Linked DNA regions of Pseudoduganella dura. The protein of the gene in region 1 purifies or fractionates together with the protein of each later gene. This does not show direct contact. Links are inferred from orthologs where the notes say so. Each region holds a gene or a part of one and is shown in the gene's direction. Other genes may lie near its edges.

Evidence for each region.
Region 2: the proteins of GJV26_RS10025 (region 1) and GJV26_RS20565 purify together in Escherichia coli (affinity purification with mass spectrometry, with the first as the bait; 2 studies listed by BioGRID). This does not show direct contact. The link is inferred for Pseudoduganella dura from one-to-one orthologs.

Annotation. Positions count from the first base shown.
Region 1 is NZ_WNWM01000002.1:2,267,872-2,270,928, reverse strand. What follows is about bases 311-3,050. They hold GJV26_RS10025 (DsbC family protein), read left to right. Parts: upstream 311-1,189; coding sequence 1,190-1,912; downstream 1,913-3,050. Other genes in these bases: GJV26_RS10015 (xanthine dehydrogenase family protein molybdopterin-binding subunit), read left to right, coding at 2,483-3,050; GJV26_RS10020 ((2Fe-2S)-binding protein), read left to right, coding at 2,014-2,472; GJV26_RS10030 (FAD-dependent monooxygenase), read left to right, coding at 311-1,141. Outside these bases: more of GJV26_RS10030, read left to right, coding at 1-310; more of GJV26_RS10015, read left to right, coding at 3,051-3,057. UniProt on the Escherichia coli protein: Acts as a disulfide isomerase, interacting with incorrectly folded proteins to correct non-native disulfide bonds.
Region 2 is NZ_WNWM01000002.1:4,706,443-4,709,619, forward strand. Bases 318-3,177 are described here. They hold GJV26_RS20565 (FKBP-type peptidyl-prolyl cis-trans isomerase), read left to right. Parts: upstream 318-1,404; coding sequence 1,405-1,950; downstream 1,951-3,177. Other genes in these bases: GJV26_RS20560 (ribosomal protein uL16 3-hydroxylase), read right to left, coding at 318-1,311; GJV26_RS20570 (hypothetical protein), read right to left, coding at 1,954-3,114; mutS (DNA mismatch repair protein MutS), read right to left, coding at 3,111-3,177. Outside these bases: GJV26_RS20555 (DUF7931 domain-containing protein), read right to left, coding at 1-126; more of GJV26_RS20560, read right to left, coding at 175-317. UniProt on the Escherichia coli protein: Folding helper with both chaperone and peptidyl-prolyl cis-trans isomerase (PPIase) activities. Chaperone activity prevents aggregation of unfolded or partially folded proteins and promotes their correct folding.

The DNA of each region.
Region 1 (3,057 bases):
GACGGCCGCGCTGGCATTCGCCCAGGCCGGCCAGAGCGTCACGTTGCTCGGCCCGCCCGCGGCGCCGAAACCCGACGGTCTGGAACCCAGCTGGGACGTGCGCGTGTATGCGCTGAACCATACCGCGCACGAGCTGCTGTCGAACCTCAAGGTATGGGGCGCGATGGACCAGCAGCGCATCGCCCCGGTCGACGGCATGATCGTCAAGGGCGACGGCGAGCAGCCCGGCCACCTCAACTTCGACGCCTACGGCGCCCATGCCGATACTCTGGCCTGGATCGTGGAGGACCGCAACCTGAACGGCGCCCTCGATGCCGCGCTGCGCTTCGCGCAGAACGTGCATGTCGTGACCGGCCGCGCGGTGGCGCTGAAATGCGACGAGCATGGCGCCGCCGTGCAGCTGGAGGATGGCACTGCCGTCAAGGCATCGCTGATCGTCGGCGCGGACGGCGCCCAGTCATGGGTGCGCGGCCAGTGCGATATCGGCCTCGACTACAAGCCGTATGGCCAGAAGGGCGTGGTTGCCAACTTCGAGACCGAGCTGCCGCACCACGGCGCCGCCCTCCAGTGGTTCACTTGCACCCGCGGTATCGTGGCGCTGCTGCCGTTGCCCGGCAACCGCGTATCGCTGGTCTGGTCCGCGCCGGACATGCTGGCCGACCAGCTGTGCAGCGAAGGCGCGCAGGCGCTGGCCGACCGCCTGGCGGAATTCGCCGCCGACAAGCTCGGCAGGCTGACCCCGGTATTGCCGGAGGGCGTGCGCGCCTTCCCGCTGGCGCTGGTGCGCCCCCATTCCCTGGTGGCCCAGCGCGTGGCGCTGATCGGCGACGCGGCCCACGTGGTGCATCCGCTGGCCGGCCATGGCATGAACCTGGGCTTTGGCGACGTGCGCGACCTGGTGCGCGCCGTGACCGAACGCGAGGAACACCGTTCCATCGGCGACGAGCGCGTGCTTGCCCGCTACGGCCGCTCGCGCAGGGAAGAAGTGCTGCTGATGCAAGCCACCACTGATGGCTTGCAACGTTTGTTCGGCGCCAATCTCGAACCGCTTCGCGCGGCGCGCAATTTCGGGCTAAACTTGCTGGATAAATTGCCGTTCGTCAAGCGCACGCTGATGTCCCACGCGCTGGGCCGGCACTGATCACACCCTGGCGGCGCGGCGATCCCGTGCTGTCCCCTCGGAGAGTCTATGAAGTTCATCAAGACCGGCCTCGTGCTGGCATCGGCGTTGCTGATGTCGTGCGCGGGCGCCGACAACGGCGTCGAAGCCACCATCCGCAAGAACGTCGAGCCGAAACTGGGCGACAACGTCAAGATCGACTCCGTACGCGAAACGCCATATGCCGGCCTGTACGAAATCCGTATCGGCAGCGAGATCCGCTACACGGACAAGACGGGCACATACCTGTTCGCGGGGCACATCTTCAACCTGAAGACCAAGGAAGATGTCACGCAAGCCCGTATCGACGACATCAGCCGCATCAAGTTCTCGGACCTGCCGCTGGAACTGGCGCTGAAAACGGTCAAGGGCAACGGCAAACGCGTGGTTGCCATCTTCGAAGACCCGAACTGCGGCTACTGCAAGAAATTCCGCCAGCAGACGCTGTCGAAGGTCGACAACGTCACCGTCTACACGTTCATGTACAACATCCTGTCGCCCGATTCCACCGTGAAATCGCGCAATATCTGGTGTGCGGCGGACCGCAACCGTGCATGGGACGACTGGATGTTGTCCGGCAAGCAGGCGCCGGCCGCGCCGGCCGGCTGCACGGCGCCGAACGACAAGGTGCTGGCGCTGGGGAACAAGCTGGGCCTGCAAGGCACGCCGGCGATCTTCTTTGCCGACGGCAGCCGCATTCCGGGCGCGATCGACGCCGCGGCAATGGAAGAGAAATTCGCTTCCATCAAGTGAGGCGGCATTAACCGCAACGACTGCATCGACGCGGCGCGCCAACGAAGCGCGCCGTTTTTACATCCGCTTTTTCGATTTCTCCGCCAAAACCAGGAGCAAACATGGTCATCCTGAACATCAACGGGCGCGACACCCAGGTGGACGCCGATCCGTCGACACCCATCCTGTGGGCGTTGCGCGACAACCTCAACATGACCGGCACGAAGTTCGGCTGCGGCGCGGCGCTGTGCGGCGCCTGCACCGTGCACCTGGCCGGCCAGCCGATCCGTTCGTGCGTGACGCCGATCTCCGCGGCCGTGGGCCGGAAGGTCACCACGATCGAGGCGATGGAACACGACAAGGTGGGCAAGGCCGTGCAGGACGCCTGGGTGAAGCACGATGTGCCGCAATGCGGCTACTGCCAGAGCGGGCAGGTGATGAGTGCCGCCGCGCTGCTCAAGACGAACAGGAAGCCGACCGACGCCGACATCGACAGCGCCATGGCCGGCAACATCTGCCGCTGCGGCACCTACCAGCGCATCCGCCTGGCGATCAAGGACGCGGCGAAGACGCTCGCCTGAAGGAGAACACATGCGCACTGAATGGATCACTCCGGAGGAAATGGCGGCATTGGCGGCCGGCGACACGGCCGGCCCGTCGCGCCGCGGCTTCCTGAAGGCCGCCGGCACCGGGCTGGTGCTGGGCTTCACGTTCGCCGGCGGCAGCCGGATGGCGCGCGCGGCCGATGCGTCCGCTGCCGGGCCAAAGCCTTCGCAACAGCCCAACGCGTTCCTGCGCATCGCGCCGGACAACACCGTCACCGTGCAGGTGAACCGGCTCGAATTCGGCCAGGGCGTGCAGACGGCGCTGCCGATGCTGATCGCCGAGGAGCTCGATGCCGACTGGTCGCAGATGCGCGGCGCGCTGGCGCCGGCCGGCGAAGCGTACAAGGACCCGGCGCTGGGCATCCAGATCACCGGCGGCTCCGGCACGGTGGCCCACTCGTGGGTACAGTACCGCGAGATCGGCGCCAGGGCGCGGGCGATGCTTGTCGCCGCGGCGGCCGAACAGTGGAAGGTGCCGGTTGGCCAGGTCAAGGCGTCGAAAGGTTTGCTGACCGCTCCTGGCGGCAGGAAGGCGACCTACGGCCAGATGGCCGAAGCAGC
Region 2 (3,177 bases), 2.4 Mb from region 1 along the record:
GATGCTGCCGAGCTCCCACCAGCCGAAGTCCGGGTCGAACAGCGCCAGCGACAGGCGCGCGCGGGACAGGCAATCATCCAGCCGGGCCTGGAAGCCGGCGCGGGTATCGAATGTGTGCCTGTCCATCGCCGCTCCTTGTCCTTGTTTGCTGCTTGTTCGCTGCTTATTTGCACGTCACTTGCCGGACAGTTCCAGCCAGCCGTCGGTGTACCAGGCAAACAGCGCGTCCATCACGTCCCCGGAGGCGGCGGCAACCGCGGCGCCGTCCAGCACCCGGTCGTTGGCCAGCGCTTCCAGCGCCGCCTTGTCGGCGCGGCCGATCGCGAACGATTCGCCATTGATGAAGACGTGCTTGCCGCGGTACAGCATCTGCGTCTTGCGCGACAGCCTGACGCCCCGTTTCGCCGCCGTCTGCGCGAAGCGCGCCGCGGTCAGCGGTTTTTCCGGGCCCACGAAGAACACATTGTGCTTGGGCTCGGACAGGTATTCGCCGAGGAAGATCGCGAAATCGTCTTCGGTGAACTGCATCTTGTTCAGCTCGTCCGCCAGCCGGCCCAGCATGTTCTTCGGGATTTCGGCCGGCTTGCCGGCCGGTTCCAGGTCCGGATCGGCGTAGCGGCCCGGCAGGTCGATCGAGTCGGCCATGAACTGCAGGAACGCTTCGCCCAGTTCCTGGTACGACGGCGAGCGGAAACCGATCGAATACGTCTGGCAGTCGCCGATCGCCACGCCGTCGTGCGCATAATGCGGCGGCAGGTACAGCATGTCGCCCGGCTCCAGCACGAATTCCTCGGCGGGCTTGAAATTGCTGAGGATTTTCAGCGGCAGGCCTTCGACCAGCGACAGGTCTTTTTGCGGGCCGATCTTCCAGCGGCGCTGCCCTTCGGCCTGGAGAAGGAATACGTCATACGAATCGAAGTGGGGGCCCACGCCGCCGCCGTCGGTGGCAAAACTGACCATCAGGTCGTCGAGCCGGGCATCGGGCACGAAGCGGAACTGGCGCAGCAGCGCGTCGGCCGCATCGTCCTGCAGGTTCAGGCCCTGCACCAGCATCGTCCACTCGCGCTGCGCGCGCGGCGGCAGTTCGTGCAGCGGCCCATGCTGCATGTTCCATTCGCCATCGGCCAGCGTGACGAGGCGCGATTCCACGTAATCCTTCGTGGCCAGGGCGGCGAGCTGATCGAACGGCAGCAACGGCTTGAAGCCCGGAATGGCCTGCCGGATCAACAGGGGTTTCTTGTGCCAGTAATCGCGCATGAACTGCGCGGGCGTGATGTCGCCGAGGAGGCGGAGCGGTGCGGATTTTTTCATACCATATTATAACAACCGGCATGGCGGCAAGGCCGCGCGGCTCCGGCCGGCCACGGAGTATAATCGGCGCCATTAGACCAGAAAGGATGCGAAATGAAGATCGCCAAGAACACCGTCGTGACCGTGCAATACAAATTGTCCGACGCCCAGAACAATTTGATCGAAGACGGCCGCCAGCCGATGGTGTACCTGCACGGCGGGTACGAAAACACCCTGCCGAAGATCGAGGAAGAGCTGGACGGCAAGGAAGTCGGTTACGCCAACACGATCCAGATCGAACCCGACGATGCGTTCGGCGATTACGACCCGAACCTGGTGAAGGTGGAGCCGCGCTCGCGCCTGCCGGAGCCGCTCGAAGTGGGCATGCAGTTCGAAGGCATGCCGGATGGCGACAACGACGAGGAAGCGATGATCTTCACCGTGACCGACATCGCCGAAGACAAGGTCGTGCTGGACGGGAACCATCCGCTGGCCGGCATGGCGCTGCGCTTCGACCTGAAAGTGCTGGAAGTGCGCGAAGCCACCGATGAGGAAATCGCCCACGAGCACGTGCACGGCGCACACGGCCACCACCACGGTGACGACGAGGACGACGAAGGCGACGAAGGCGACCAGTTCCGCACCCACCCGGTGCACTGATCCTTACTTCGCGGACGGCTTCGGCGGTTCGCTCTCCGCGGCGGGCTTCGGCTTGCCGCCATCGGGCAGCTTCGGCTGCCCGCTTTCATTCCTGGGCAGCTTCCGCTGTTCGTTATCGTTCCTGGGCGGTTTCCCCTGCACGCGCTGTTTTGCCTCGTCCGGGTGCAGCGTAAACAACTGTTCGCTCCCCGGCGCCACGCGCAGCACATGCCATTCGCCGCCCAGCGTCACGTGCCCCAGGTTGCCTTGCCATGTGACCGTGCCCGGTATCGGGTCGCCCTTGACCGGGGGCTCGCGGCTGGTATCGACCAGCAGCACCTTGCCCGCATATTTTCCGGCGAGCGTACGCGCCAGCCGGCGCGTTTCGGCGAAGCCGTCCTGCTTGCTGGAGAAGCCGGCCAGCAGCGAAAACCCCGGTTCGGCATGGATGCGCACGGCGCCGTTCGAGAACAGCACCAGTCCCTCCAGCTTGCGCCGCTTGGCCATGCCGAACAGCCGCTGCAGCCAGGCGCGGTTGGCGACCAGGCGGTCTTCGTATTCGCTGTTGCGGCCCGCCTCGGGCAGGAAATGGTTATTGGGGGAGGGAAGGTTGATGGTGGCGAACAGCACGCCGCCGCGCTCCCAGTACGCGTTTTCCGAATAACTGCGGAATTTCGTGATCGTCGATTGCCGGTTCAGGTCGAGCACCCGGCGGCCCAGCGCTTCCTGGCCGTCGTAGAAGATCTCGCGGATCCGGTTCAGCCGCTCGATCGCGTTCGAGCGGCCCGCCGAGTTGCGGCACGCGGTCCAGTCGTCGCCAGACAGCACGAGGATCAGCGGCCGGTCGGACCTGTTCAGCAGGGCCTTGCGCTGCAGGTACAGCTTGTCGGTGCAGGGTTCCGCCGCCGACTTGATGCCGGTGGCAATCACGAACGCCGGTTTTTCCCGGTCGGCGCGGGCGAGCGTGCGTTGCAGGTCGTCGTCGCCGGAGTCCCCTGGAAAGGCATGGCCGATGATGGCGATGTCGAACGACTTTGCGTCCTCCGGCGCCGCCTGTGCCCCTTTCCCCCCTTCTGCCGCTTGTGACATCACCGGCGCCGCCGTGGCGAGCCGTGCACCCGGCAGGGCGCCCCCTGCCAGGGCGACGCCCAGCAGCAGGCAGGCCAGGCCGGCGCGCCGCTTCATGCCGGCGCGAGACGCTTCAGCTGGTACAGCCGGTCCAGCGCTTCGCGCGGCGACAACGCATCG